3 regions of the Streptomyces sp. NBC_00887 genome follow, and region 1 is predicted to be linked to each of the others. Evidence: riboswitches for the same ligand, from Rfam matches in the RefSeq annotation. Region 1 holds a riboswitch; each other region holds the start of a gene.
The links. Region 1 has a riboswitch for thiamine pyrophosphate ahead of thiO (glycine oxidase ThiO). Riboswitches for the same ligand answer to the same signal wherever they lie in the genome.
Positions count from the first base shown of each region.

Region 2: another riboswitch for thiamine pyrophosphate. It lies ahead of OG844_RS19225 (thiamine ABC transporter substrate binding subunit); the one in region 1 lies ahead of thiO (glycine oxidase ThiO).
Region 3: another riboswitch for thiamine pyrophosphate. It lies ahead of thiC (phosphomethylpyrimidine synthase ThiC); the one in region 1 lies ahead of thiO (glycine oxidase ThiO).

Region 1 covers NZ_CP108788.1:2,119,969-2,130,204, reverse strand. Annotated here, with positions in the region: gene OG844_RS09700 (deoxyribonuclease IV) at 1-852, opposite strand, end outside; gene pknB (Stk1 family PASTA domain-containing Ser/Thr kinase) at 858-2,771, opposite strand; gene OG844_RS09690 (thiazole synthase) at 2,921-3,715, opposite strand; gene thiS (sulfur carrier protein ThiS) at 3,717-3,983, opposite strand; gene thiO (glycine oxidase ThiO) at 3,980-5,197, opposite strand; TPP riboswitch at 5,195-5,307, opposite strand; gene OG844_RS09675 (hypothetical protein) at 5,359-5,700, shown strand; gene OG844_RS09670 (NAD(P)/FAD-dependent oxidoreductase) at 5,798-6,961, shown strand; gene OG844_RS09665 (Rv2175c family DNA-binding protein) at 7,029-7,394, shown strand; gene thiE (thiamine phosphate synthase) at 7,530-8,180, shown strand; gene metF (methylenetetrahydrofolate reductase [NAD(P)H]) at 8,302-9,219, shown strand; gene OG844_RS09650 (hypothetical protein) at 9,270-10,208, shown strand.
Region 2 covers NZ_CP108788.1:4,249,758-4,259,993, reverse strand. Annotated here, with positions in the region: partial or broken gene OG844_RS19260 (M23 family peptidase) at 1-31, opposite strand, end outside; gene rpsB (30S ribosomal protein S2) at 569-1,507, shown strand; gene tsf (translation elongation factor Ts) at 1,610-2,446, shown strand; gene pyrH (UMP kinase) at 2,606-3,382, shown strand; gene frr (ribosome recycling factor) at 3,498-4,055, shown strand; gene OG844_RS19235 (phosphatidate cytidylyltransferase) at 4,055-5,143, shown strand; gene rlmN (23S rRNA (adenine(2503)-C(2))-methyltransferase RlmN) at 5,453-6,559, shown strand; TPP riboswitch at 6,637-6,743, shown strand; gene OG844_RS19225 (thiamine ABC transporter substrate binding subunit) at 6,815-7,912, shown strand; gene OG844_RS19220 (ABC transporter permease) at 7,957-9,570, shown strand; gene OG844_RS19215 (ABC transporter ATP-binding protein) at 9,573-10,236, shown strand, end outside.
Region 3 covers NZ_CP108788.1:5,815,528-5,825,763, reverse strand. Annotated here, with positions in the region: gene OG844_RS26630 (IclR family transcriptional regulator) at 80-850, shown strand; gene OG844_RS26625 (SsgA family sporulation/cell division regulator) at 952-1,389, shown strand; gene OG844_RS26620 (YibE/F family protein) at 1,441-2,790, opposite strand; TPP riboswitch at 2,862-2,995, shown strand; gene thiC (phosphomethylpyrimidine synthase ThiC) at 2,988-4,808, shown strand; gene OG844_RS26610 (DUF805 domain-containing protein) at 5,129-5,482, shown strand; gene OG844_RS26605 (hypothetical protein) at 5,613-6,449, opposite strand; gene OG844_RS26600 (metallophosphoesterase) at 6,631-7,686, opposite strand; gene OG844_RS26595 (LacI family DNA-binding transcriptional regulator) at 7,852-8,973, opposite strand; gene hisC (histidinol-phosphate transaminase) at 9,379-10,236, shown strand, end outside.

The DNA.
Region 1 (10,236 bases):
GGTGCCCCGGAGTTCCTTCAGACGCGCCACGTCCGCCGCGTGCCCTTCCTTGCCGCCGGGCGTCTCGATGATCAGCGGCACCCCTTCGGTCGCCGGATGCGAGAACAGCTCCCGGAAGGGTTCGGCGCCGATGTTGCCCGCGCCGATGTTCTCGTGGCGGTCCTTGTGCGCGCCCACGACGTCCTTGGAGTCATTGGCGTGGATCAGCTTCAGCCGGCCCTCACCGACCGTGTCCACCAGCAGATCCAGGGTCTGCCGCATGCCGCCGGGGCCCGCCAGGTCGTGGCCCGCCGCGTAGATGTGACAGGTGTCCAGGCAGATCCCCAGCTTGGGGTGGGAGTCCAGGGCCTCGAAGTACGGGCCGAAGTCCCAGGTCCGTGAACAGAGCGAGAATCCCTGCCCGGCCGTCGACTCCAGCAGCAGGAACGGATCGTCGTCATGGGTCAGCTCGTCGAGCAGCGGCCTCATGTGCGTGCGCACCTGGGCGAGGGCCTCGGACCGCGGTCGCCCGCCGGTCGCCGACCCGGTGTGCACCACCACGCCCAGGGCGCCGATCTCCCTGGCCCGGCGCAGCGAGTGGCGCAGCGACTCGACGGACCTCTCGGCGGTGGCCTCGGTGTGCGAGCCGAAGTTGATCAGATACGGGGCGTGGACGTACGCGGGGACGGACTCTGCCGCGCACTCCGAGCGGAACAGCTCGTCCTGCGCCGGGTTTCCTGGCGGTGTCGCCCACCCGCGCGGATTGGCGACGAAGACCTGTACGGTCTCCGCCGCCAGCTCCCTCGCATAGCCGAGGCCGACCTTCGCGAGGCCGCCCGCCACCGGGACGTGACCGCCTACTGGGTTGCGCATGTGTTCTAGAGACCCTTGGTCTTGATGGTGATCGTGGAGCCCTCCGGGGCCTCTTCGCCACCGTCGACCGACTGACTCTCGATCGTGTCGCTGAAGGAGAGGAACGACCGGTCGACCTTGACCTCGAACCCCGCCTCCTCCAGTGTGCTCCTGGCCTCGTCCACGTCCTTCCCGGTGACATCCGGGACGTCGAGCATGCGCGGGCCCTTGGAGACCGTGAGCTCGACGGTGTCGCCCTCCGCGGCCTCCGCGTCGTCGGCGGGTGACTGGCGGGCGACGGTGCTCTCGGCCTCGGGAGAGGTGACCCGGTCGGGCAGCACCTCGGTCCTGAGGCCCGCCTCCTCCAGCGCGGCCCTCGCGGCCTCGATGTCGAGCCCCGTGACGTCCGGGACACTGACCGGGCTGCCCTTGCTGATCACCAGGGCGACGGCCGAGTCGGGGTGGCGATCGGTACCGACGGCGGGATCCGTACGGATCACCTCGCCCCGTGCGATCTCCTCGCTGAACTCCCGGGTCACCATCCCCGGCACCAGGCCGACCTCCTTCAGCTCGCGTCGGGCATCGGCGAGCGCGATGCCCTCGACATCGGGCACCTGCACGATCTCCGGCCCGCGCGAGATCACCAGCTTCACCGCGTCATTGCCCCGGATCCGCTCGCCCGATCCGGGATCGCTGCTGATCACCCTGCCGCGATCGACCGTGTCGCTGTAGGAACGCTTGACGCCCCCCACGTCGAGACCGGCGTCCGCGAGCCGCTTCTCCGCCGCCGTCTGGGTCTGGCCCAGGAGCGAGGGGACCCGGGTGAACTGCCCCGAATTGATGTACCAGACACCCGCACCGACCCCCAGGACCAGCAGGAGGGCGACGAGCGTCGCGAACATCCCGCGCCGGGATCCGGCGGCGAACGGCCGACGGCCACCCGTCCGCGGCGGCAGCGGGGGCATCTCCAGGCGGCTGGTGTGGTGCGCGGTGCCCTGGCCGGCCGGGATGACCCGGGGGATCACGCTCGTACGGTCGCCGGCGGCGTCATGCGTCCCGGCGAGGGCCTGCGGAGGCATCGCGTCCAGGTGCTCCCCGGTCAGACCGGCACGCACCTCGCGGGACCGGGCCAGCATGGCCACCGCGTCATGGGGCCGGGCCTCGGGATTGCGGGCGGTGGCGCCCGCCACCAGCTCGTCCAGCCCTGCGGCCAGGCCCGGAACCGCCGCGGACGGGGCCGGGACGTCCTCGTTGAGGTGCTGGTAGATGACCTGTGCGGCGGTCTCACCGGTGTGCGGCTTGCCGCCGGTCAGCATCTCGTACAGCACGACCCCGCAGGCGTACACATCGGCGCGGGTGTCGGCCGTGCCGTGCTCGATCTGCTCCGGCGCGAGGTACGAGACGGTGCCCAGGAGCGAGCCGGTGGTGTCCGTGACCGTGCCCACCGCCCGTACGAGACCGAAGTCGGCGACCTTCACCCGGCCGTCGTCCCCTATCAGGACGTTCTCCGGCTTCATGTCGCGATGGACGAAGCCCGCCCGGTGCGCGGCACCGAGCGCGGCGAGGACCGGCTCCAGGATGTCCAGTGCGGCCCGCGGCTGCAGGGCGCCCCGCTCACGCAGTACGTCGCGCAGGGTGCACCCCGCGACGTACTCCATCGCCAGATACACGTACGCGCCCTGGGCGCCCTGGTCGAACACGGCCACCACATTGGGGTGCGCCAGCAGGGCCACGGACTTGGCCTCGCGGATGAAGCGCTCGACGAAGGCGGCGTCGGTCGCCAGGGCCGGATGCATCACCTTGAGGGCGAGCACCCGGTCGAGACGGGTGTCCACGGCCCGGTAGACCGTGGCCATACCGCCGACGGCGATGCGCGCATCGATGCGGTAGCGGCCGTCGAGCAGCTGCCCGACGAGGGGGTCCTGGAGGGTCGTGTCCACGGGTCGAGTCTACGAGCCGCCACGGACACGGCGGACGGCCCGGGGCAGCCCGGGGACCGTTCTGAAGCCGAGCCGTGACAGGGACATGTATGTGTGGTGACCTGGGAGCGGCCGGTGGAGCAGCCGTGTGAGCAGGTCGGGCGGCCGTGTCAGAAGGCCGGGCGCTCCGGATCCAGCACCGCCCGGCCCTCGGCGGGCGAGGACGCCTCGGCGAAATGCCGCCTCGGGATCCGGCCGGCCCGGTACGCCAGGCGCCCTCCGTCCACCGCGTGCCGCATCGCCGCGGCCATCAGCTCCGGCTCCTGCGCCCGGGTCACCGCTGAGGCGAGCATCACAGCGGCGCACCCCAGCTCCATCGCCAGCGCCGCGTCCGAAGCGGTTCCCGCCCCCGCGTCGAGGATCACCGGAACCGCGGCCTGCTCGATGATCAGCTGGAAGTTGTGCGGGTTGCGGATGCCGAGCCCGGATCCGATGGGGGAGCCGAGCGGCATGATCGCCGCGCACCCCACGTCCTGGAGTTTCCGGGCGAGGACCGGGTCGTCACTGGTGTACGGAAGGACGGTGAAGCCCTCGTCCGCCAGGGTCTCGGCGGCGTCCAGCAGCTCGATCGGATCGGGCAGCAGGGTCCGCTCGTCTGCCACGACCTCCAGCTTGATCCAGTCGGTGCCGAGCGCCTCCCTGGCCAGCCGGGCGGTCAGTACGGCCTCGCCCGCGGTGAAACAGCCGGCGGTGTTGGGCAGCACGCGGATGGAGAGCCGCTCCAGGACGGAGAGCACCGAGCCCTGCACGGTCGGATCGAGCCGGCGCATCGCGACGGTGGTCAGCTCGGTTCCCGAGGCGATCAGGGAGCGCTCCAGCACCTCGAGGCTGGGCGCACCGCCCGTTCCCATGATCAGCCGGGACGAGAAGGTGGTGGAGCCGAGCGTGAAGAGATCGTCCGACATGTCAGCCTCCCTGGACCGCGGTGAGGACCTCGACGCGGTCGCCCTCGCCGAGAGCGGTGGCGGACCACTGACTGCGCGGCACGACGGCCTCGTTGACCGCGGCGGCGACACCGGAGTGCGCCGTGGTCAGGGTCGCGACCAGGGCGTCCAGCGCGGTACCGGCCGGGACGGTGCGGTGCTCCCCGTTGACGGACAGGGACACCGACTCGGGCCCGGATGCGGAGGCGGACGCAGGTGCGGGAGCGGCGGTGGGCAGGGGCTCGGTCATGCGGGCTGCTCCTGAGGTGCTGAAGTGAGGGCTCCGGGGGAGAGGTTCGGTGACGCGGGACCCCGGCCGGAGGACGCGAAGCGGCTCGGCGCGAAGGGGCGCGCCTCTGCGGGCAGTTCGCCGGTGGCCAGCACTTGGCCCATCACGTCACCGGTGACGGGCGTCAGCAGCACCCCGTTGCGGTGGTGGCCGGTGGCGAGGTGCAGGCCGGGCAGTGCCGTCGGGCCCAGCAGCGGGGCGTTGTCCGGAGATGCGGGACGCAGGCCCGCGCGGGTCTCGGTCAGCGGCAGTTCGGTGATGCCCGGCACCAGCTCGTGGGCGTCGCGCAGCAGTTCGTAGACCCCGCCCGCGGTGACCGTCGTGTCCCAGCCCATCTCCTCGCTGGTCGCGCCCACGACCAGCTCGCCGTTGGCGCGCGGGACGAGGTAGACGTGACTGCCGCGGACCACGGCCCGTACGGTGCGGCTGAGGAAAGGGGCGTACGCGGGCGGCACGGCCAGACGCAGTACCTGCCCCTTGACCGGGCGGACCGGTGGTACGACCTCCTCGGGGACCCCGGCGAGTCTGCCGCTGAGACTGCCGGCGGCCAGCACGACCTGGTCGGCGCTCAGCTCCGTACCGTCCGCGAGGACCGCTCCGGCCGCCCGGCCGCCCGTCACGCGGAGCCGCTCCGCCCGGGCCCGGTGGAAGACCACACCGGCCCGCTCACACGCCGTGACCAGGGCCGAGGCCAGCCGGCGGGGATCCACCTGGTGGTCGCCGTCCGCCCGCAGTCCGCCGCGCACGCAGGGGGCCAGCATCGGCTCCAGCCGGCGGCACTCGCGGCCGCTCAGCCACTCCGACGCCAGCCCCGAACGCTGCTGCAGGGCGTGCAGCTCCCGCAGATGGGCCCGGTCGTCGGAGTCCAGCGCGACCGCCAGCGTGCCGCAGGCACGGAAGCCGGTCTCCTGCCCGCTCGCTTCCTCCAGCTCGGCCACGAACGCCGGATAGCGGGCGGCGGAGGCGACATTGAGGCCGAGCAGCGTCTGCTCGCCGTAGTGGAGTTCGGTGACGGCCGCGAGCATGCCGGCCGCGACCTGGGCGGCACCGCCGCCCGGTTCGGGATCGGCGACCGCGACGGACATGCCGCGCCCGGCCGCCCGCCAGGCGGTCACCAGGCCGATGATGCCGCCCCCGACGACCAGGACGTCGGATCCGTTCTCGGAGATGCGCATGGGCGTCCAGCCCCTCCCTTCGCCGGCATGACCCGGATCAGGTTCGTACGGTCGGAGGCCGTCCAGCCTCCCTCTCAGCCCGGTGCGTCCGGGCTCCCGCGAGTGCCTTACGTTGGCCACCCTAAACCCCGCAACCCGCAGCCAGTAAGGGAGCAGCCACCGTGGCCCGTTCACTCGACGGACTCGTCCTGTCGCCCGTCGCGGACCAGGCACCCGGCCAGGTCGGCACCCGCACACGCTTCACCTACCGGGAGCGGGAGGGACGGGTCTGGGCCGAGTACGCGGGCGGTGACGTCGTCCGCGGACATCTCGTCGGCACCAGGGAGGGCGACACCCTGGACTTCCGTTATGTGCAGCTGAAGCAGGACGGAACGACCTCCGGCGGCCACTGCGTCTCGACCGTCACGGAACTCCCCGACGGCCGGGTGCGGCTGGAAGAGCGGTGGGAGTGGGAGTCCCAGGAGGGCAGCGGGACGAGCGTGGTGGAGGAGCTCGACACCTGATGGAACGTCAGGTGATTAGGGTGGCCGGGTGAGCGAGCAGACGGAACAGCGGGAAACGGGACAGCAGCCACGCCGGGTCGTGGTCGTCGGCGCCGGCATGGCAGGCGTGCAGACCGCCGTGGCCCTGCGCGAACAGGGCTTCGCCGGCCAGGTCACCCTGATCGGCGCGGAACCGCACCAGCCCTACGACAGGCCGCCCCTGTCGAAGGCGGTCCTGCTCGGCAAGGCCGAGGACTCCGCCTTCGACGTCGACTTCGAGGCGCTTGACATCACCCTGCGCCTTGGCCTCGACGTGAGCGGACTGCGCGCCGACGCACACGAACTGGACACCCCCGAGGGCCCCGTCCCGTACGACGTGCTGGTTCTCGCCACCGGGGCCGAGCCCGTCGTCCTGCCCGGCTCCGAGGGCGTTCCCGGTGTCCATCTGCTGCGCACCGTCGACGATGCCGCACGGCTGCGGCCCGTCCTGGAGCGGCAGCACGACGTCGTGGTCGTGGGAGCCGGCTGGATCGGTGCCGAATTCACCACCGCGGCCCGTGCCGCGGGCTGCGCGGTCACCGTCGTCGAAGCAGCGGAACGCCCCCTCGCGGGCACCCTGCCCGCCGACGTCGCCGCCCCGATGGCCCGCTGGTACGCCGAGAGCGGAGCCGAACTCCTCACCGGCGCCCGGGTGGCGCGCGTCGACCCCGGTGCCGTCGTCCTGGCGGACGGACGGGTGGTCCCCGCCGGAGCGGTGATCGTCGGCATCGGCGCCCGCCCCGCCACCGGCTGGCTGGAGGACTCCGGCATCGCGCTCGGCCCGGACGGCTCGATCACCGCCGACGGCTCGCTGCGCACCTCCCTGCCCGACGTGTACGCGGTGGGTGACTGTGCCTCCTTCCCCTCCGCCCGCTACGGCGAGCGGCTGCTGGTCCACCACTGGGACAACGCCCTCCAGGGGCCCCGGACGGTCGCGGCCGCCCTCGCGGACGGGCAGCCCCGGACGTACGACCCGGTGCCCTACTTCTGGTCCGAGCAGTTCGGCCGGTTCGTGCAGTACGCCGGTCACCACGCCGCCGCCGACACCATGCTGTGGCGCGGCGACCCGGCGGACCCGGCCTGGACGGTCTGCTGGCTGCGCGGGGGCGTCCTGGTGGCGGTGCTCGCCGTCAGCCGGCCGCGCGACCTCGCCCAGGCGCGCAAGCTCATCGAGGCCGGGGCGAGCATCGATCCGGTGCGTGCCGCGGACCCCTCCGTACCGCTGAGGACTGCGGCGCCGTAGGACCCGGGTACCTCCTTACGGGCGGCCCGGCTACCGACTGCCGGTCCGGGATGGCAGGCTTGTCCCCGTGACCGAGATTGACGCAAAGATCGATGTTCTCGTCCCCGACTGGCTCCACCTTCCCGACATCGCGGAAATGCTCGATGTCGAGGTGACGCGTGTACGGCAGCTGGTCAAGGAGGGTCAGCTCATCGCCGTACGACGTGGTGAGAGGCGGACGCTCCAGGTGCCTGCCGCCTTCATCGACGGCAACAAGGTGGTCAAGGGCCTCGCAGGGACCCTGACGCTCCTGAAGGACGACGGCTACAGCGACGAAGAGATGCTGGAGTGGCTCTTCACCCCCGACCCGAGCCTGCCCGGCACGCCCGCGCAGGCACTGAGTGAGAATCGCGGTACGGAGGTGAAGCGCCGGGCCCAGGCGCTCGCCGTCTGACCGGACGACCGTATGCGGGGTGCGGGCCGTGCTTCACGGCCCGCACCCCGCCGTGACCGGCACCCCGCCGGGCCGACGACCACCGGGTCGGCGGCCCGGCGGGTGCCGGCGACCTATCAACGGGGGAAATCCACCATGTCCACGCCTCGCTCGCTGCTGGCCGACGCCCGGCTCTACCTCTGCACGGACGCCCGCAAACGGCAGGGCGACCTTCCCGCGTTCCTCGATGCCGTGCTCTCCTCCGGCGTCGACATCGTGCAGTTGCGCGACAAGGGCATGGAGGCCGCCGAGGAGCTCGAACACCTGGCCGTGTTCGCGGACGCCTGCAAGCGTCACGGCAAACTCCTCGCGGTGAACGACCGGGCCGACGTCGCCCACGCCATCGGCTCCGACGTGCTGCACCTCGGGCAGGGCGATCTGCCGGTGCCCGCCGCCCGCGCCGTCATCGGCACCGAGGCGGTGATCGGCCGCTCCACCCACGCCGAGTCCGAGGTGGACGCGGCCGTCGCCGAGACGGGCGTCGACTACTTCTGCACGGGCCCCTGCTGGCCCACCCCGACCAAGCCCGGCCGGTACGCCCCGGGTCTGGGGCTCGTCCGCTACGCCGCCTCACTCGACCAGCCGCGCCCCTGGTTCGCCATCGGCGGAATCGACGCGGGCAATCTGGACGAGGTGCTGGACGCGGGCGCACGGCGGATCGTTGTCGTGCGGGCGATCACCGAAGCGGCGGATCCCGCCGCGGCGACCGCGGCGCTCGCCGCGCGCATCAGGGCGCGCGCGGCCTGAGCGGGCGCATCTCGCGCTCCGGGGGAGGCAGTTGTCCGAGGGGTGGACAGCGATCACATTAATCCGGGTGAAAAGCCCCGGTCTGGTTGGGGTACCGCCGAGCCCTGGTTAACCTCCCAGTATGGCTCTTGGCACACCCTCCACGAGGACAGATCACGCTCGCACCGTGCGTGAGATGCTCGCGACCGGCAAAACGTCGTACTCGTTCGAGTTCTGGGCGCCCAAGACCGAGAAGGGCGAACGGAACCTCTGGAACGCCCTGCGGCGGGTCGAGGCGGTGGGCCCGAGCTTCGTCTCCGTGACGTACGGGGCCGGCGGTTCGACGCGTGCGGGGACGGTGCGGGCGACCCAGCAGATCGCCGCCGACTCCACGCTCACCCCCGTCGCGCATCTCACGGCCGTCGACCACTCCGTCGCCCAGCTGCGCAACATGGTCGGGCAGTACGCCGACGCCGGTATCCGCAACATCCTCGCGGTGCGCGGAGACCCGCCGGGCGACCCGATGGCCGAGTGGGTAAAGCACCCTCAGGGCGTGCGGTACGCGGCGGATCTCGTCCGGCTCATCAAGGAATCCGGCGATTTCTGCGTCGGCGTCGCGGCCTTTCCCGAAATGCACCCGCGGTCGGCCGACTGGGACACCGACATCGGGCATTTCGTGGACAAGTGCCGCGCGGGTGCCGACTATGCGATCACCCAGATGTTCTTCCAGCCGGAGAGCTATCTGCAGATGCGTGACCGCGTGGTCGCCGCCGGTTGCGACACCCCCGTCATTCCCGAGGTGATGCCGCTCACCAGCGTCCGGCAGCTGGAGAGATTCGCCCAGCTCAGCAACGCGTCCCTGCCTTCCTCACTGAAAGAGCGCATCCTCGCCGCGAAGGACGATCCCGCCGCTGTACGCTCCATTGGCATCGAGTTCGCCACGGAGTTCTGCGCGAAGCTGCTCTCCGAGGGTGTCCCGGGGCTGCACTTCATTACGCTCAACAACTCGACGGCAACACTCGAGATCTACGAGAATCTCGGACTGCACAAGCAGTCGTGACCGGCCGTACCCGCCACCAACCGGGGCGGTGGCCGTAGGAGGGGGCGGGCGTGGGCTGGACGGTCCTCTACATCGCATTCGGCGTCGTGGCGCTGTGGCTGCTGGGCGAGGTGCTGCTGCAGTACAAGGCGCGGCTGCGCTGGCGGCTGCTCGCCTTCGCCGGATTCCTCGGTGTGGTCCTCGGCGTACTGATTCCCTCCGTGCTGGTGATCGCCCTCGGCGCGATCGCCTTCGCGACGGGTCAGACGTATGTGACCCTCTCCTTCCGACGGGGCTTCTCGACGGGCTGGGCCATAGGCGGCAGCCCCGGCGAGAGCCGCCGTCGCCGTGGTTCCGGCGACGCACCCGGCCGGAAACCCACGCTCGAGGTCTCCGGCCTGGAGTACCAGGAACCCGTACCGGAGGCCGGGGACGAGACCGCGGCATCCGCGGTCTACGAACCGCAGCCGCTGCCGGACGACACCGGGCAGTACGGGATATACACCGACGCCGCCTACGCGGCCGCGGGCAGCCAGGAAACGCAGGGCGAGCAGCAGCAGTACGGCGCCTACGACCCGTACACCGACTACGCGCAGCCCGCCCAGGACACCTACAGCGGCCAGGGCGCCTACCAGGGCCAGAGCGCCTATCCGGGCCAGGACACCTACCAGGGCCAGGACTCCTACGCCGGCCAGTACGACTACGGCACGCAGACGCCGGACTACGCCCCCTACTCCGACCCGTACATCGGGACCGGTGCGGCAGCGGGCCCCGACCAGTACTCCTCGTACGACAGCTACGGCAACGGCTACGACAGCTACGGGGGCCAGCAGCAGTACACCGGCCCCTACGCCGAGCAGTACGCCTCGGAGACGCCGCCGGGAGGCGTCTGGGTCCCGCAGCAGCGCGAGGGCGAGCAGTACCCCCCGATGCCGCCCGAGCAGCCCCCGCAGCCCGCCCCGTACGGCAACGGGTACGACACCGGCCAGAACGAGCAGTACCGCTACTGACCACCCGCGGGCACGACGACGAGCGCTC
Region 2 (10,236 bases), 2.1 Mb from region 1:
CGAACGAGACCCGGCCCGGCGCAGCGGCCATCACCGGGGTGCCCGGCCGCGCGGCGAGGTCGACGCCCCGGTGGCCCCGGGCGTACGGACCGGCGGGCGGCTCCCATCCCCGTACCACCAGTGGCCTGCCCGCGAGCGGCCAGGCACGGTCACCCTCCGGCGCGGGCCCCGGTGCCGCCAGGGCGCCGGACCGTGCCGGCAGCACGGTGAGCAGAGCGCTCAGCACGGCCACCAGGACCACCGGCAGCGCGGCGTGGAACCGCCGTACGCTTGTTTCGGAAGTGCGGTACATGGCGGAACGATCTCCCGGCGGGCGGTTCCGCGGGGATCATGGACCGGATCTGTGGACAGCCGACCGGTTGTGGACATCGCCGTCACCCGGCACTCGACGGGTCCCGTACACTTCTTTTGGCGATCCGGGTCACCGGGTCGACTTCGCACGCCCCGCCACCTCCCTTTCTTCGGAGGTGTCCGCGCTCCTCGGTCCCTCGTGGCACGGCGCGTCGGGGCGTCAGGCGCGACAGCAAACCTGCGGTCGCGATAACCGAGCACCTCAAGGAGTACGGCCATGGCCGTCGTCACGATGCGGGAGCTGCTGGAAAGCGGCGTCCACTTCGGTCACCAGACCCGTCGCTGGAACCCGAAGATGAAGCGCTTCATCTTCACCGAGCGCAACGGCATCTACATCATCGACCTGCTCCAGTCGCTGTCGTACATCGACCGCGCCTACGAGTTCGTCAAGGAGACCGTCGCCCACGGCGGCTCCGTCATGTTCGTGGGTACGAAGAAGCAGGCGCAGGAGGCCATCGCCGAGCAGGCGACGCGCGTCGGCATGCCGTACGTCAACCAGCGTTGGCTCGGTGGCATGCTCACCAACTTCTCCACCGTCTACAAGCGCCTTCAGCGTCTGAAGGAGCTCGAGCTCATCGACTTCGAGGACGTGGCCGCCTCCGGCCTCACCAAGAAGGAGCTCCTGGTCCTCTCCCGCGAGAAGGCCAAGCTGGAGAAGACCCTCGGTGGTATCCGCGAGATGCAGAAGGTGCCGAGCGCCGTCTGGATCGTCGACACCAAGAAGGAGCACATCGCCGTCGGTGAGGCGCGCAAGCTCCACATCCCGGTCGTCGCGATCCTCGACACCAACTGCGACCCCGACGAGGTCGACTACAAGATTCCGGGCAACGACGACGCGATCCGCTCCGTCACCCTGCTCACCCGCGTGATCGCCGACGCCGTCGCCGAGGGCCTCATCGCCCGTTCCGGTGCCGCGACCGGTGACTCGAAGCCGGGCGAGAAGGCCGCCGGCGAGCCGCTCGCCGAGTGGGAGCGAGACCTGCTCGAGGGCGAGAAGAAGGACGACGCCGAGGTTCAGTCCTCCGCCGAGACCGAGAAGGCCGCCGACGCCGAGCCGGCCGTCGTCGCTGCCGAGGAGGCCGAGACCCCGGCTGCCGAGGCTCCGGCCGCGGACGCCCCCGCCGCCGAGGCTCCGGCCACGGACGAGCAGGCCTGACACCCGTCAGTCACGGCTGAATGACGGCGGGGGCCGGTGCCACTGGCACCGCCCCCGCCGTTCACCCGTAGATCTTTCAGACTTCGAGAGAGAAACAGACTCATGGCGAACTACACCGCCGCTGACGTCAAGAAGCTCCGCGAGCTCACCGGCGCCGGCATGATGGACTGCAAGAAGGCGCTCGACGAGGCCGACGGCAACGTCGACGGCGCCGTCGAGGCGCTCCGCATCAAGGGCCAGAAGGGCGTCGCCAAGCGCGAGGGCCGTTCTGCCGAGAACGGCGCCGTCGTCTCCCTCATCTCCGAGGACAAGACGTCCGGCGTCCTGCTCGAGCTGAAGTGCGAGACGGACTTCGTCGCCAAGGGCGAGAAGTTCCAGGCCGTCGCCAACACGCTCGCCGCGCACGTCGCCGCGACCTCCCCGGCCGACATCCAGGCGCTCCTCGCCTCGGAGATCGAGCCCGGCAAGACGGTCCAGGCGTACGTGGACGAGGCCAACGCCAACCTCGGCGAGAAGATCGTCCTGGACCGCTTCGCGCAGTTCACCGGCGGTTACGTGGCCGCGTACATGCACCGCACGATGCCCGACCTCCCGCCGCAGGTCGGCGTGCTCGTCGAGCTGGACAAGCCCAACGCCGAGGTGGCCAAGGACGTCGCGCAGCACATCACTGCCTTCGCCCCGAAGTACCTCAACCGCGACGAGGTCCCCGCCGAGACGGTCGAGAACGAGCGCCGTGTCGCCGAGGCCACCTCGCGTGAGGAGGGCAAGCCGGAGGCCGCCCTCCCGAAGATCGTCGAGGGTCGTGTCAACGGCTTCTTCAAGGACGTCGTCGTCCTGGAGCAGGCGTTCGCCAAGGACGCCAAGAAGTCCGTCCAGAAGGTCCTGGACGAGGCCGGTGTCAGCCTGAAGCGCTTCGCGCGCATCAAGGTCGGCATCTGAGTCCGTCCGCGAACAACGGCGGACCCCGATAGGGTCTGGTGCAGTCGCTGGCCGCACTCATGCCGGACGACCGCAGAACTGACGAGGAGGCCATTGCCGCTGAGGGACACCAGACCCACCGGCAATGGCCTTCTTCGTATGTGCACGAGGAGAATCTCCATGAACAAGGGCGCAGACGCCTCCCAGGGTGACCACAAGGGCGACGACGGCAAGATTTCCGGTCGCTTCATGCTGAAGCTGTCCGGCGAGGCGTTCGCCGGTGGTGGGGGTCTCGGCGTCGACCCCGATGTCGTGCACACCATCGCCCGCGAGATCGCCGCGGTCGTACGGGACGGCGCGGAGATCGCGGTCGTCATCGGCGGTGGCAACTTCTTCCGTGGCGCCGAGCTCCAGCAGCGCGGCATGGACCGGGCACGCTCCGACTACATGGGCATGCTCGGCACGGTCATGAACTGCCTGGCGCTGCAGGACTTCCTGGAGAAGGAGGGCATCGACTCACGCGTCCAGACCGCCATCACCATGGGTCAGGTCGCGGAGCCGTACATCCCGCTCCGTGCCGTACGGCACCTGGAGAAGGGGCGCGTCGTCATCTTCGGCGCGGGCATGGGCATGCCGTACTTCTCCACCGACACCACCGCCGCCCAGCGCGCCCTCGAGATCGAGGCGGAGGCGCTGCTGATGGGGAAGAACGGGGTGGACGGGGTCTACGACTCCGACCCGAAGAACAACCCCGGTGCGGTGAAGTTCGACGCGCTGGAATACAGCGAGGTGCTCGCCCGTGACCTCAAGGTCGCCGACGCCACCGCCATCACGCTCTGCCGTGACAATCAGCTCCCGATCCTCGTCTTCGAGCTGACCGCGGAGGGCAATATCGCCCGCGCGGTCAAGGGTGAGAAGATCGGCACGCTCGTGAGTGACGAGAGCACCCGGGCCTGACGGCCCAAAGGATGGACAACGGCCTGCCGGTCGGACACCGTGCAGGTGAGGACGCGACGCAGGATCCGCAGGGCCCGACGATGCCGGGCCCACTCAAGACACGCAGGAGCACGTGGTGATCGAAGAAATCCTCCTCGAGGCCGAGGAGAAGATGGAGAAGGCCGTGGTGGTCGCCAAAGAGGACTTTGCCGCGATCCGTACCGGCCGTGCGCACCCGGCGATGTTCAACAAGATCGTCGCCGACTACTACGGCGCGCTGACCCCGATCAACCAGCTGGCCTCGTTCTCGGTCCCCGAGCCGCGCATGGCAGTGGTGACTCCGTTCGACAAGACCGCGCTGCGCAACATCGAGCAGGCGATCCGTGACTCCGACCTCGGCGTCAACCCGAGCAACGACGGCAACATCATCCGTGTGACGTTCCCCGAGCTCACGCAGGACCGTCGCAAGGAGTACATCAAGGTCGCCAAGACCAAGGCCGAGGACTCCAAGATCTCGATCCGCTCCATCCGCCGCAAGGCCAAGGAGTCGCTCGACAAGCTCGTCAAGGACAAGGAGTCCGGCGAGGACGAGGTCCGCCGCGCGGAGAAGGAGCTCGACGACACCACCGCGAAGTACGTCGCACAGGTGGACGAGCTGCTCAAGCACAAGGAAGCCGAGCTGCTCGAAGTCTGATGAACGACTCTTCCTTGGGCGCCCCGCAGGGAGCCGGCTACTGGGGTGCGCCCGAGACGGGGGTCGCTCCGGCGGGTCCTGCCCACGATGTGCACGGCGCCCAGCAGACTCGGCCCATGCCCATCGTGCCGGACGTTCCCGACGCAGGTAGAGACGCAGACGACCGCGACAACCGGGACAGGGACGCCGCGCACGTCAGCGGTCCCCTGTTCCGTGACGAGAAGCAGCAGGAGCCCATGTCCACCGCGTTGCCGTCGCCCCCACCGCAGAAGAAGCGGGCAGGTCGTGATCTGCGCGCCGCGATAGGGGTCGGTCTCGGTCTCGGCGTGGTCGTCGCCGGTTCGCTCTTCATCGTGAAGGCCGTCTTCGTCGGTGTGGTCGTGCTGGCGGTGGTGGTCGGGCTCTGGGAGCTCACCTCGCGCCTCAAGGAGCGCAAGGGGATCAACGCCCCCCTCGTGCCGCTCGCCGTCGGCGGCGCCGCCATGGTCGTCGCCGGCTACGTGCGGGACGCGGAGGGCGCCTGGGTCGCCATGGCGCTCACCGCGCTCGCGGTGCTCGTCTGGCGGATGACCGAGTCGCCGGAGGGCTACCTCAAGGACGTCACGGCCGGTGTCTTCGCCGTCTTCTACGTGCCGTTCCTGGCGACGTTCGTCGCGATGATGCTCACCGCGGACGACGGTCCGTGGCGCGTGCTGACCTTCCTGCTGCTCACCGTGGTCGCCGACACCGGTGCGTACGCCGTCGGCTGGCGCTTCGGCACGCACAAGCTCGCACCGCGCATCAGCCCCGGGAAGACCCGCGAGGGCCTGTTCGGCGCGATCGGTTTCGCGATGGTCGCCGGTGCCCTGTGCATGGAGTTCCTGATCGACGACGGCAGGTGGTGGCAGGGACTGCTGCTGGGCCTCGCGGTCGCCGCCAGCGCCACCCTCGGCGACCTGGGCGAGTCCATGATCAAGCGGGACCTCGGGATCAAGGACATGGGCACGCTGCTGCCGGGCCACGGCGGCATCATGGACCGGCTCGACTCGCTGCTGCCGACCGCACCGGTGGTCTGGCTGCTGCTGGTGTTGTTCGTCGGATCCGGCTGATTCGCTGCTGCGTCCCCGTGTGACCTGCGGGTTCTACGAGTGAGGGTCCGTTGCCCACGGGGCGGCGGGCCCTCACTCGTGCTGAGCCCGGGCCTCGGCACCGGTGCGGAGAAGCCGCACTGCGTACAGCTGTCCTCGGGTGCGATCGGTCACGGTCCTGCGAGTGGCCCGGGCCCGTCCGAGGGCCGTCACAAGGCCTCCGACATCGACGGACAGCACCGGCAGCGGCCCGGACACGGTCGCGCCCCACCCCGCCCCGGCCGGCGACGACCTCTGGTACCACGGCGTGTCTGCGACACTGGAAGAACCATGCCTAAGCCCGGAGAACTCCAGTTTGTCGCGCCCCGCGGAGCCAAGCAGCCGCCGCGGCACCTCGCCGACCTCACCCCCGACGAGCGCAAGGAAGCAGTCGCCGCGACCGGCGAGAAGCCCTTCCGCGCCAAGCAGCTGTCGCAGCACTACTTCGCGCGGTACGCGCACGACCCGGCCGAGTGGAGCAACATTCCGGCCGGTTCGCGGGAGAAGCTCGCCGAGGCGCTGTTCCCCGACCTGATGTCCGTGATGCGCCACATCAGCTGCGACGACGACACCACCCGTAAGACGCTCTGGAAGCTGCACGACGGGACGCTCGTCGAGTCCGTCCTCATGCGGTATCCGGACCGGGTGACGATGTGCATCTCCTCGCAGGCCGGGTGCGGGATGAACTGCCCGTTCTGCGCGACCGGGCAGGCCGGCCTCGACCGCAATCTCTCCACGGCCGAGATCGTGCACCAGATCGTGGACGGGATGCGGGCGCTGCGTGACGGTGAGGTCCCGGGCGGGCCCGCGCGGCTCTCCAACATCGTCTTCATGGGTATGGGTGAGCCCCTGGCCAACTACAAGCGCGTCGTCGGGGCGATCCGGCGGCTGACCGACCCCGAGCCGGACGGCCTCGGACTCTCGCAGCGCGGGATCACCGTGTCCACGGTGGGCCTGGTGCCGGCCATGCTGCGCTTCGCCGACGAGGGCTTCAAGTGCCGTCTCGCCGTCTCGCTCCACGCCCCGGACGACGAGTTGCGCGACACCCTCGTTCCCGTGAACACGCGGTGGAACGTCCGGGAGGTGCTGGACGCGGCGTGGGAGTACGCCGAGAAGTCCGGCCGCCGCATCTCCATCGAGTACGCGCTGATCCGCGACATCAACGACCAGGCATGGCGGGGCGACCGGCTCGGCCGGCTGCTCAAGGGCAAGCGCGTGCACGTCAACCTCATCCCGCTGAACCCGACGCCCGGTTCCAAGTGGACCGCCTCGCGGCCCGAGGACGAGAAGGCGTTCGTCGACGCGATCGCCGCTCATGGTGTACCCGTCACGGTCCGTGACACCCGTGGTCAGGAGATCGACGGGGCCTGCGGACAGCTGGCGGCCTCCGAGCGCTGACAAGGTTCCGGGGACGGGCGCCATCCGGCCGGAACGGCGTGATCCGGCCGGTGTAGCCTGGCCCGGAAATCAACTTCATATTCCGACAGGGGAGCGCCACAGCGCTGAGAGTGCGGCACCGAGCCGCAGACCCTCTGAACCTCGCCCGGGTCATTCCGGGTAGGAAGTTCGGACCTTACTCAAGCTGTTGCGCCCTGCCCGCTCGCCGAGCGGGCAGGGCCGCGTCTCTTCCTGGTCACGTCCAGGAGGAATCACATGAACACCACCACGAAGTGCGCCGCGACGGCGCTGGCCGCCGCGCTCGGCGTGACCGTGCTCGCGGGCTGCGGCGGATCCGACGACGACGCCTCGGGTTCCGGGAACTCCAAGGCGTCCAAGACCGTGACCCTCGTCAGCCACGACTCCTTCAACGCCTCGGAGGCGGTCCTGAAGGAGTTCACGAAGGAGACCGGCTACACGGTCAAGGTGCTGAAGAGCGGTGACGCCGGTGCCGCGCTCAACCAGGAGATCCTGACCAAGGGATCCCCCCGCGGCGATGTGTTCTTCGGCATCGACAACACGCTGCTCTCACGAGCCCTGGACAACGGACTGTTCACCCCGTACGAGGCGAAGGGGCTCGACCGCGTCGCGGCCGACACCCAGCTCGACGCGGACAAGCACCGGGTCACGCCCGTCGACACCGGCGACATCTGCATCAACTACGACAAGAAGTACTTCGCCGACAAGAAGCTCGCGCCGCCGCAGTCGTTCGACGACCTGCTGAAGCCCGCGTACAAGAACCTCCTCGTCACCGAGAACGCCGCGACCTCCTCGCCCGGCCTCGGCTTCCTCCTCGGCACCGTCGCCACGTACGGCGAGGACGGCTACCAGGACTACTGGAAGAAGCTGAAGGGCAACGGCGTCAAGGTCGTCGACGGCTGGGAGCAGGCGTACAACGAGGAGTTCTCCGGCTCGGCGGGCGGCAAGAAGACCAAGGCAGACCGGCCGCTCGTCGTCTCGTACGCCTCCAGCCCGCCCGTCGAGGTGCTGTACGCGGAGCCGCAGCCCACCGAGGCACCGACCGGGGTCGCCACCGGAACCTGCTTCCGCCAGATCGAGTTCGCCGGCCTGCTGGACGGTGCGAAGAACGAGGCGGGCGGTAAGGCGCTGCTGGACTTCCTGATCAGCAAGCAGTTCCAGGAGGACATGCCGCTCAACATGTTCGTGAACCCGGTCGCCGAGGACGCGGAGCTGCCGGAGCTCTTCACGAAGTTCGGTGCGACCGTCGACAAGCCGACGACCGTGGCCCCGGAGAAGATCGCCAAGAACCGTGAGCAGTGGGTCCGGTCGTGGTCCTCGCTCGTCGTGAAGTAGCCGCGCGTCCCCCGCGCGGGGGGAACGCGGCGCGGCTCGGCCTGATGGCCGTGCCCGTCGCGTTCTTCGCGCTGTTCTTCGCCTACCCCGTCGTCGCGATCGTCGGCCGGGGACTGAAGGCGGACGGCGTCTGGCAGTTCGGCCGGATCGGCGAGGTACTGAGCCGGCCGGACATCGCCGACGTCCTCTGGTTCACCACCTGGCAGGCGCTCGCGTCGACCGTGCTCACGCTGCTGATCGCGCTGCCGGGCGCCTATGTCTTCGCCCGGTTCGACTTCCCCGGCAAGCAACTGCTGCGTGCGGTCGTGACCGTGCCGTTCGTCCTGCCGACGGTCGTCGTGGGAACGGCTTTCCTGGCACTGCTGGGGCGCGGCGGATTCCTCGACGAGCTGTGGGGCGTCCGGCTCGACACCACGGTCTGGGCGATCCTCCTCGCCCATGTCTTCTTCAACTACGCGGTCGTCGTACGGACCGTCGGCGGCCTGTGGTCGCAGCTCGACCCCCGTCAGGAGGAGGCTGCCCGGGTGCTCGGCGCCGGACGCCTCGCGGCGTGGCGACGGGTGACCCTGCCCGCGCTGGCGCCGGCCGTGGGCGCCGCCGCACTGATGGTCTTCCTCTTCACGTTCACCTCCTTCGGAGTCGTCCAGATCCTCGGCGGTCCTGCCTACTCCACCCTGGAGGTGGAGATCTACCGGCAGACCGCCCAGCTGCTCGATCTGCCGACGGCCGCCGTGCTGACCCTGGTGCAGTTCGCCGCGGTCGGCGGGATCCTCGCCGTACACGCGTGGACCGTACGGCGCAGGGAGACCGCGCTGAAGCTCGTCGACCCGGCACAGACCTCCCGCCGGCCGCGCGGGGCCGGGCAGCGGGCCCTGCTCGGCGGCGTACTGCTGACCGTCGCGCTGCTCATCGTCGCGCCCCTCGGTGTGCTGGTGGAGCGCTCCGTGGACACGTCCGGCGGCTACGGCTTCGGCTTCTACCGCGCGCTGCAGTCCGCCGACGCGAGCGGCTCCACGTTCCTGGTCCCGCCTCTGGAGGCCATCTGGAACTCGCTGCAGTACGCGCTGGTCGCGACCCTCATCGCCCTCGTGATCGGCGGTCTCGCCGCGGCGGCGCTGACGAGGCGGGCAGGGCCGCTGGTGCGCGGCTTCGACGCGCTGCTGATGCTGCCTCTCGGGGTGTCCGCCGTCACCGTCGGCTTCGGCTTCCTGATCACGCTCGACGAGCCGCCCCTGGACCTGCGTACGTCCTGGATCCTCGTACCGCTCGCCCAGGCGCTGGTGGGCGTCCCCTTCGTCGTACGGACCATGCTGCCCGTCCTGCGCGCGGTCGACGACCGGCTGCGGGAGGCCGCGGCGGTGCTCGGCGCCTCGCCGCTGCGGGCCTGGCGCGAGGTCGACCTGCCGCTGGTGCGGCGGGCGCTGCTGGTGGCCGCGGGCTTCGCGTTCGCCGTGTCGCTCGGCGAGTTCGGCGCGACGGTGTTCATCGCACGCCCCGACAACCCCACCCTGCCGGTGGCGGTCGCCCGGCTGCTGGGGCGGTCCGGGGAGCTCAACTACGGGCAGGCGATGGCACTCAGCACGATCCTGATGCTCGTCTGCGCGGTGTCGCTGCTCCTGCTCGAACGTATCCGCACCGACCGATCCGGGGAGTTCTAGAGATGCTGGCACTGGATTCGGCCACGGTCCGCTTCGGGAAGCGAACCGCGCTGGACGCCGTGGACCTGGAGGTCGCCGAGCACGAGATCGTCTGTGTCCTCGGGCCCAGCGGCAGCGGAAAGTCGACGCTCCTGCGGGTCGTCGCGGGGCTGCAGCGGCTGGACGGCGGACGGGTGCTCCTGGACGGTGCCGACCAGGCCGCCGTGCCGGTGCACCGGCGCGGGCTCGGGCTGATGTTCCAGGACCACCAGCTGTTCCCCCACAGGGACGTCGGCGCGAACGTCGCGTTCGGGCTGCGGATGCACGGGGTCTCCCGGGCCGAGCGCGACCGCAGGGCCGACGAGCTCCTCGACCTCGTCGGCCTGCCCGGCGCCGGACGGCGGGCCGTCGCCGCCCTGTCGGGTGGCGAGCAGCAGCGCGTCGCCCTCGCCCGCGCGCTGGCACCCCGCCCGAAACTGCTGATGCTGGACGAGCCGCTCGGGCAGCTGGACCGGAGCCTGCGCGAACGGCTCGTCGTCGAGCTGCGCACCCTCTTCGGCCGGCTCGGTACGACGGTGCTCGCCGTCACCCACGACCAGGGCGAGGCCTTCGCCCTCGCGGACCGGGTGGTGGTCATGCGGGACGGCAGGATCGCTCAGGCGGGAACCCCTCTGGAGGTCTGGCAGC
Region 3 (10,236 bases), 3.7 Mb from region 1:
ACCCCCGGCTCGCGGCGGGCCCGTGGGGGCGGCCCCCGCGGGAGGGCTGAATGCCCGTCACCATGCCTGGGGGTGACCTTTGACCACGGCATCGAGTACCGCTGTCCCGACGTTGATCGGTTCGGTTCAGCGGGCGTTGAGACTGCTGGAGGCTGTGGGCACCCATCGGGAAGGGGCGCCGGCGAAGCAGCTCGCGCGGGAAGCTGGGCTTCCCCTTCCCACCGCCTACCACCTGTTGCGCACTCTCACCCACGAGGGCTACCTCCGCAGGGAGAACGGCGTCTTCCTGTTCGGTGCCGCTGCCGAGCGCCTCGTCGGAGGCCGGGCGCCCGCACCTCGTCGCGGTGTGATCATCGAATCGCTCGCACACTGGGCCGATGTCATCGGCGCACCCGTGTACTGCGCTGTCTACCGCGACGGGGAGATCGAACTCGTCGCGGTGGCTGATACGCCCGACTGTCCCGCCGTCGAGGAGTGGGCCGCCTTCCGTGAGACCGGCCATGCACATGCTCTCGGTCAGTGTCTGTTGGGCCAACTCGACGAGAGGGCGCGCGAGGACCATCTGGACCGTCACCCAGTGCAACCACTGACGCGCTACTCCGTAAGAGATCGTCCGGCGTTTCTCGACCGGATGAGATCGATGAACCGTATGGAACCTGTCGTTGAACGACAGGAATATGCCCTGGGAACGGTCTGTGCGGCCATCCCGATCACTGTGGGAACTGCCGTGGCGGCCATGGCCATTTCACTACCCCTGGACCAAGAGGAACGGTTGCTCCCCGCAGTCGAACAACTACGCTGTGAAATGACCCGTCTCTTGCGCTCGTTCGTGTTCTCTATCAGTATCTGAAAAATCACTCCTTGTGATCTGCTATCGCGTGCACCACGATGGCGTCAATAGGGCCATGGGGGATCATTCCTGGCCAGATTCATCTACTGCGGGGTTGAACGATGCGCGAGTCGGTTCAAGCAGAGGTCATGATGAGCTTCCTCGTCTCCGAGGAGCTTTCGTTCCGTATTCCGGTGGAGCTCCGGTACGAAGTGGGCGATCCGTACGCGATCCGGATGACCTTCCACCTGCCAGGTGACGCCCCCGTCACCTGGGCCTTCGGCCGTGAGCTGCTGCTCGACGGTCTCAACAACCCGAGCGGCGACGGCGATGTGCACATCGGCCCGACCGAGCCCGAGGGTCTCTCGGACGTACACATCCGGCTCCAGGTCGGCACGGATCGTGCGCTCTTCCGCGCCGGCACGGCGCCTCTTGTGGCATTTCTCGACCGGACGGACAAGCTGGTGCCACTGGGACAGGAGCACACGCTGGGTGACTTCGACGGCAATCTGGAAGAGGCGCTGGGCCGCATCCTCGCCAAGGAACAGAACGCCGGCTGAACAGGGACCACCCGCTGAACAGGCAACACCGGTGCCCCGTATGCCCGGAGCTCACGCCTTACGGCGTCGGCCCCTCCCGGTCCGTACGGGGGCAGGAGCTCTGGCTTCCGCGCCGAGCCCCGTGCGGTCCGCGGAGACCACCAGGGCCGCGAGCACCGTCGTCACCGGCACCGAGGCGACCAGCCCGATCGATCCGACCAGGGTCCGGACGATCTCCATCGCGACCAGTTCGCTCGTTGCCACCGTTCCCACGCTGCTCTGGGCGATCGAGAAGAGCAGCAGCAGGGGCAGCGCGGCGCCCGCGTAAGCGAGTACCAGCGTATTGACGACCGAGGCGATGTGGTCGCGCCCGATCCTGATGCCTGCCCGGTAGAGCCGCCGTACGCCCATCGTCGGATCGGCCTGGTGCAGCTCCCAGACCGCCGACGTCTGGGTAACGGTCACGTCGTCGAGCACACCGAGCGAGCCGATGATCACACCGGCCAGCAGCAGGCCACTCATGTCGATGTTCGGGAACAGCCCGTGGATCAGGCCGGTGTTGTCATCGGTGTTGCCGCTGAGGCTCGCCCAGCCGATGAAGAGCGAGCCCAGAAGCCCGATCAGCAGCAGCGAGACGAGCGTGCCGATGACGGCCACGGATGTGCGCGCGGTCAGCCCGTGGCACATGTACAGGGCGATCAGCATGATGGCGCTGGCCCCGATCACCGCGACGACCAGCGGATTCGAACCCTGCAGGATCGCCGGGAGGATGAACAGCGTCAGTACGGCGAACGAGACCGCGAGCGCGATCAGCGCCATCAGCCCGCGCAGCCTGCCCACCACGATCACCGCGAGGGCGAAGATCCCGGCCAGCAGGGCCATCGGGAACGTACGGGCCACGTCGGTCACCGAGTACTGCAGATCACGGGGCGCGTCGGGCGCGTACGCCACAACCACCCCTTGACCGTCCCTCAGTTGCCTGGTCGCGTCGGGCTGGATGATCTCGACGAACGTACGGCCCTTGTCCTTGCCGGTCGTCACCTCGACCGTGGCCTTCTTGCACAGCCCCGACTGCTCGTTGACCGCCTCACGCCCCGAGGGTGTCGAGGTGTCGCCGGTGGGCGGCACCTGCGCGGCGTTCACGTCCGCGCAGTCCACCCTGGCGATCTCCACCACCTTGCCCTGCTGGGTCTGCCGGTCGAAACCGACACCCGTGCGCTCGTGGGAGGGCGCGCCGCCCGGCCAGAAGGCCACGAGACCGACCAGGACCGCGGCGGCGAACGGGATCAGCACCGCGGCGATGACCTTGCGCAGATGCTTGGACACGGGCGCGGCGGGGCCGTGGCTGTGGCCCGGTGCATGGCTCTGCGTACTGCCGGACCGGGGGCCGTGCGGTTCGGGGGCGCTGGGGGAGGACGTCACCGGGCGATCATCCCAAGAACGGGAGAGGCCCTCTGGCCAGCACGCCAGGAGGGAGGCTAGCGTGGAGGCACCTTTGCACACGCGGGAGCTCGGAGCACCGGGCTGAGAGGGCGCTGACCTCCGTATATCCGTACGGGACACGCTGCGCCGACCGCCGAACCTGTTACCGGGTAATGCCGGCGTAGGGAGTAGGTCTCATGACCACAGCGGACGCACGCACGCCTGCCTCGAAGCAGAACGCCCAGAATGCGCAGGACGTGGCGAACAGCGAGGCCGGGAAGTCCATCGGCTGGCACAAGGGGTACGTCCAGGGCTCGCGCCCGGACCTCCGGGTGCCGGTCCGTCAGGTGCACCTCACCAACGGCAAGGACGTGACGCTCTACGACACGTCGGGGCCGTACACCGATCCCTCCACCGAGACCGATGTCCGTCGCGGGCTCGCGCCCCTGCGGGAGAACTGGATCATCGCCCGCGGCGACACCGAGGAGTACGCGGGCCGCCCGGCGCGTCCCGAGGACGACGGGCTCAAGCACACGTCGCCGCGCGGCGGCCTGCGCAACCTCGACGCGGTCTTTCCCGGCCGCCCCCGTCAGCCCCGCCGCAGCCGCGACGGGCAGCCGGTCACACAGCTCGCCTATGCCCGCCGCGGCGAGATCACTCCGGAGATGGAGTACGTCGCGATCCGGGAGAACGTGGAGCCCGAGGTGGTGCGCGAGGAGATCGCGGCGGGGCGGGCCGTGCTGCCGGCCAACGTCAACCACCCGGAGATCGAGCCGATGATCATCGGCAAGCGGTTCCTGGTGAAGGTCAACGCCAACATCGGCAACTCCGCGGTCACCTCCTCCATCGAGGAGGAGGTGGACAAGATGACCTGGGCGACCAAGTGGGGTGCCGACACGGTCATGGACCTGTCCACCGGCCGCAACATCCACACCACGCGCGAGTGGGTCCTGCGCAACTCCCCCGTGCCGATCGGCACCGTTCCGCTCTACCAGGCACTGGAGAAGGTGGACGGCCGGGCCGAGGAGCTGACCTGGGAGATGTACAAGGACACCGTCATCGAGCAGGCCGAACAGGGCGTCGACTACATGACGGTGCATGCCGGGGTCCGGCTCCCGTACGTCCCGCTGACGGCACGCCGCAAGACCGGCATCGTCTCCCGCGGTGGCTCGATCATGGCGGCCTGGTGCCTCGCGCACCACAAGGAGTCGTTCCTCTACGAGCACTTCGAGGAGCTCTGCGAGATCCTCGCGGCCTACGACGTGACCTACTCGCTCGGTGACGGACTGCGCCCCGGTTCCATCGCCGACGCCAACGACGAGGCGCAGTTCGCCGAACTGCGCACGCTCGGTGAACTGAACTCCGTCGCCAAGCGGTTCGGCGTCCAGACGATGATCGAGGGCCCGGGCCACGTCCCGATGCACAAGATCAAGGAGAACATCGACCTCCAGCAGGAGATCTGCGAGGAGGCGCCGTTCTACACGCTCGGCCCGCTGACCACCGATGTCGCCCCGGCGTACGACCACATCACCTCGGGCATCGGTGCGGCGATGATCGCCTGGTGGGGGACGGCGATGCTCTGCTACGTCACGCCCAAGGAGCACCTGGGGCTGCCGAACAGGGACGACGTGAAGACCGGCGTCATCACCTACAAGATCGCCGCGCATGCTGCGGATCTCGCCAAGGGGCACCCCGGGGCGCAGGAATGGGACGACGCGCTGTCGGATGCCCGGTTCGAATTCCGCTGGGAGGACCAGTTCAACCTGGCGCTCGACCCGGACACGGCACGGGAGTTCCACGACGAGACGCTGCCGGCCGAGCCGGCCAAGACGGCTCACTTCTGCTCGATGTGCGGTCCGAAGTTCTGTTCGATGAAGATCAGCAGGAGCATCACGGAGCAGTTCGCCCCCGACCTGCTCCCCTCCGCGTCGGAGGAGGAGATCGAGGCGGGGATGCTGGAGAAGTCCAAGGAGTTCGCCGCGAGCGGCAACAGGGTGTACCTGCCGCTGGCGGACTGACACCGGGGGAAATCGCACGAAATGGCGGCGCTGTCCTGGGCGTTACGTGCCCGGGGCGGTGCCGTCTGGCTGTTCATCAGATTGTCCGTATTGAACCAGGAGAGTATGAGCAATGGCTGGTTTCACATGATGGATCCTCTGATCGCCTGATTCCAGGTGCCGTTCGGAGACGGTACGGACACGGAAACGTGGCAGGTCTATGTACGTTTCGGCAGGGGTACGTCCTGGCTTGACCATTTCCTTATCTGTGCCTTACCTTCCGCTGTGCTTGGCCGAAAAAGTGTGCGCCCCGACGGGGGGCGCCAGGGGAGGGAAACACAGTGAGCTGGTACCTGAACGTCCTCAAGAACTACGCAGGCTTCAGCGGTCGTGCGCGCCGCAAGGAGTACTGGATGTTCGCGCTCTTCCACGCCATCTTCATCGTGGTACTGGCCGGCATCGGTGTCGCCATCGACACCCAGATTCCGTACTTCATCTACTTCATTGCCCTGTTTATCCCCTCGCTGGCCGTCACCGTCCGTCGGCTGCACGACACCGGCCGTTCGGGCTGGTGGGTCCTGATCGGCTGCGTCCCGTTCGTGAACATCGCCCTGCTCGTTTTCACCTTCCTCGACAGTGCGCCCGAGGCCAACGAGTACGGTGCGAACCCCAAGCTGGCTCCCCAGGGAGTCTGACGGGGCGCTCCGACCGAGTCGGAGTACCACCGCACACTGAACAACGCGGAGGCCGGGTGCAGCAGAGCTGCCCCGGCCTCCGCCGTGCCCGGACGCGGCACAGCCCCCGCGGTTCGGGGAACCGGCCGGATCACTCCGGCTGGTGTTCGGGGCCGCCGAAGTCGGGACTGGTGAAGTCGGGGCTGGTGAAGGAGGGGCGAGGTCCGGCCGAGGGGCCGTCCTGCGGACCGGAGAAGTCCGGTCTGCTGTAGCCGATCTTCGGGATGCGGTTCGCCGAGCGGTGCGGGGTCCGTGAGGCCGGCCCCGCGGTCGGGTCGGCCAGGGCGTCCCGCAGGAAGGGCAGGATGCCGCGCTCCAGCAGTGCGTGGCGCCAGGCCTCCCTGGCGCGTGCCACGTCCTCGGGCAACTCCTGCTCGTCGTCCATGGCCGGCAGCGCGGTGGCTCCGTTCCGCAGCGCGGTGATGAGGAGTCCGACCGCGGCGACCAGGATGGCCGCGGCGGCCACCGCCGCGAAGAACCATCCGGCGGCTACCAGGGTGCCGCCGAACGCCAGGGCCGGGCTGACCGCCTTCAGGAGATAGCCGACCAGCAGGAATATGAGGGCGGCGGAGCCGGCGAGCACGGGGGCCAGCGCGGCGATGACGGCAAGGGTTCCCGCACCCTCCCCGTCCGGTTCGTCAGGGGGCGGTCCGAGGGCTGACCCGAGGGCGGTTTCGGGGGCCGACGCATCGGCCGGTCCGCGCAGTTCGCCGCGGACCTTCACGTAGTGCTCGTACTCGGTAGCGGCGGCTGCGGTGATCAGAGCGGTGGCGTTCAGCGCCATCGTCCGCAGTTGTTCCGCGTTGAGCCGGTCCCCCACACCGTCCAGATCCGGGCGTTCGTGAGCATGGCGCAGAGAGTCGGCAAGGATCCGCTCGTACTCGGGTCGGTCCTCGGCCAGCAGGTGCGGAGCGCTTTTCATGTGCATCCCCCGATGCTCCGTAGGGCCTGATCGACCGCCTGGGCCGGGCGATCGGGCGGAACGGAGGAGAGCCTGCTACTGATACGCCGATGGTAGAGCGACCATGGCACGGGTTGACAGGGGGTTTCCGGAAATAGGCCCAGTGGTCGGCGTTGTCAGGTCGTGGGTGCGTCTTCCCCGACGGCCGTCAGTCATTCAGAGGAAGTTGGACAACCAGTAGCTTTCCGGCCATGGTCACTCCGCCGTCCATGGCGATGGCAAGCCCGTCCGCGTACACGTGCGGACCGTCCACCACGGGGCGGGCGCTGTCTTCGCCGTCCTCGGATCCGACCTCGCCGAGCAGGTACGGGATGGGGCTGTGACCATGCACGACGCGCTGCCCGCCGTACGTGGACATCAGCTCGCGAACGGCCTGCGAACCGCCCTCGTCGCGGAAGGCGAACCGCTTGGTGAGCTTGCGGAAGAGGTCCCAGCACTCGTCGGCGTCGTTACGCGTGAGAATGGCGTGCACCGTGTCGTTGACGTCCTCGATGGTGGAGCCGTAGTCGAGGTAGGCCGTCGTGTCGGAGTGCATCAGCAGGTGCCCGTCCTCCTCGACGACCGCGTCGAGGCGGGCCATCCACTGCAGGTGGACGTCCTGGAGCCGCTCCATGTCGGTCTTCTGGCCGCCGTTGAGCAGCCAGGCCGCCTGGAAGGTCGCCGTACCCGCACCGGAGTTCACCGGGGTGTCGCCGAACCTCTTGGCGCCGAGGAGAAGGAGCTCGTGATTGCCCATGAGGGCCTTGCAGTACCCGCCGGCCGCCGCGGCCTCGGCGGAGAGCCGCATGACGAGATCGATCACGCCGATGCCGTCCGGTCCCCGGTCGGTGAAGTCGCCGAGGAACCACAGTCTGGCGTTGCCGGCGGACCACCGGCCCTCGGAGTCGATGAGGCCCTGCTCGCGGAGCGCGGCAAGGAGCTCGTCCAGGTAGCCGTGGACGTCGCCGACGACGTAGAGGGGACCTCGTCCCGTGGCGGAGGCGGGCCGGGGCTGGGGAACGGCCTGCACCTGGACGGTGTCGCCGCGGTTGATCACGGGGAGATCGCGCGCGGTGGGGGTGTACCCCTCCGGCTCGTCGCCCATGACGGCGTTACCGGGATGCGGCAACGGCGAAGGCATAGGTGCCTGCGCATACGGCGGTACGCGGAAGTCACGCAACGTCGCTGTCCGCACCACGGGTTCCTGACCGGCCCCCTGAGTCATCGACCCCTCCACCACCGTCGCGCCGCCGTACACCTGACGGGCCCTGCCTGGTAGAGGTGGTCCGCGGTGTCGTGCGCCCATCATAGGAATGCGGATCGTGCTCTGGGACGCACCAGGGGTGGTGAATCCGAGTGCACGCTTGGTTCGCCGACCGATTGGTACGGATTAATCCGAACAGTCCCCGGCGGGGGAGCGCGGAGGGCTGATCGTGGTGCGCGGCGGACGCCGCTGCGAGGACGTCCGGACGATGAGTTCCGTCGGTATCACCTGTTCCAGCGGTCCGTCGTGCTCGACGCCTTCGATGGCGTCGATGAGGAGCTGGACGACAGCCGTGCCGATTCTGCGCGGCTTGAGCGAGAGCGTCGTGATGGGGGGATCGGTCGCTGTGTACACGGTGGACTCGCTGCAGCAGACCACCAGCAGGTCCTCGGGGACCCGCAGGCCGTAGCGGCGGGCGGCGGCGAGCAGATCGGTTCCGTTGGGGTCGAAGAGCCCGTAGACGGCGTCAGGCCGGTCCGGGCGGGCGAGGAGCCGGTCGGCGGCCACGGCGCCCGCGCAGGGGTCGTGGGCCGGATAGGACTCGTAGACCGGGTCCTGGCCCACCCGCTCGCACCAGTGGAGGTAGGCGGTGGTGGAGAGGCGGGTGTAGGTGTCGGTGGTGGTGCCGGTCAGCAGCCCGATGCGGCGGGCTCCGGCGGCGGCGAGATGGTCGAGGAGGTCGAGTACGGCTGCCCGGTGATCGTTGTCGACCCAGGCGGTGACCGGCAGCGTGCCCGCCGGTCGGCCGTCGGACACGACGGGCAGTCCCTGCCGCACGAGTTCGGTGACCACCGGGTCCTGGTCGGAGGGGTCGATGACGACGGTGCCGTCCAGGGCGACGTTCGACCAGACGTCGTGGCGCGAGGTGGCGGGGAGGATGACCAGGGCGTAGCCGCGGGCGAGCGCCGCCGATGTGGCGGCTCTGGCCATCTCCGCGAAGTAGGCGAACTCGGTGAAGGTGAAGGGTTCGTCCCCGTACGTGGTCACGGTGAGGCCGATGAGCCCCGACCTGCCGGTACGGAGGGTGCGGGCCGCGGCGGACGGGCGGTAGCCCAGCCGCTCGGCGACCTCGCGGACATGTCGGCGGGTGGCGTCCGGGAGCCTGCCCTTGCCGTTGAGCGCGTCGGAGACGGTCGTGATGGAGACTCCGGCCGCGGCGGCTACGTCCCGGATCCCCGCCCGTCCCTGTCGGCCGCTGCGCCGGGGCGTCTCTGTCCGGCTCACCTGGTGCTTCCCTGCTGCTGTCATGGCGAGCCGATAGTAGGGCTCCGGTGGCGGGTTGGGCCGGTCGCATATGCGTACGTCGACAGGCACGTTTCTGCATGATCATGAGGCATTAAATACCTTGAAATTCAAGGGAGTTGGCGGGTTGGAGGCCAATGTGTCATGTGTCGGTGTGCATGGACCTGCTAATTGGTCCATGTCTCGAAGAGGTCTCAACTCACCTGTTCGAGTGATGCGCGCTACGGAGTGAGCCACGGGCACGCGCCACGGGATGCGGCGCTCCCCCCGGGGAGGCTCGTCGGGCCGCCGGGCATTGACGGTGCTTTCCGGCACAGCGGACGATTGTCCGGGTCCGGCCATTCGCAGGGACGTCGAATCCTCTTAAGGTGAGCAGTATTGATGTGTACGGATGGTCGAGGAGGACCTGCGGTGAGCGAGACGAGCCCCAAGCTGCGTGCCGAGCTGGACGGTGTGCCTGCCTATGTGCCGGGCAAGCCGGCGGCCGCCGACGGACCGGTTGCTTTCAAGCTGTCCTCCAACGAGAACCCCTATCCGCCGCTGCCGGGGGTCATGGAGTCCGCGCTCGGGGCCGCCGCGAACTTCAACCGGTACCCGGACATGGCCTGCACCGGCCTGATGAACGAGCTGGCCGACCGGTTCGGTGTGCCGGTCTCCCATCTGGCCACCGGTACCGGCTCGGTCGGCGTGGCGCAGCAGCTGCTCCAGGCCACTTCCGGCCCGGGTGACGAGGTCATCTACGCCTGGCGTTCCTTCGAGGCGTATCCGATCATCACGCAGGTCAGCGGCGCGACCTCGGTCAAGGTGCCGCTCACCGACGGCGAGGTGCACGATCTCGACGCGATGGCCGGTGCGATCACCGACCGCACCCGGATGATCTTCGTCTGCAACCCGAACAATCCGACCGGCACCGTGGTGCGCAGGGCGGAGCTGGAGCGCTTCCTGGACCGGGTTCCCGGCGATGTGCTGGTGGTGCTCGACGAGGCGTACAAGGAGTTCATCCGGGACGCCGACGTGCCGGACGGCATCGAGATCTACCGGGACAGGCCCAACGTGGCGGTGCTGCGGACCTTCTCCAAGGCGTACGGCCTGGCAGGTCTGCGGGTCGGTTTCGCGGTGGCGCACGAGCCGGTGGCGGCGGCACTGCGCAAGACCGCCGTCCCCTTCGGGGTCAGCCAGGTCGCGCAGGACGCCGCGGTCGCCTCGCTGCGGGCCGAGGACGAACTGTTGGGCCGGGTCGGATCGCTGGTCGGCGAGCGCACCCGGGTG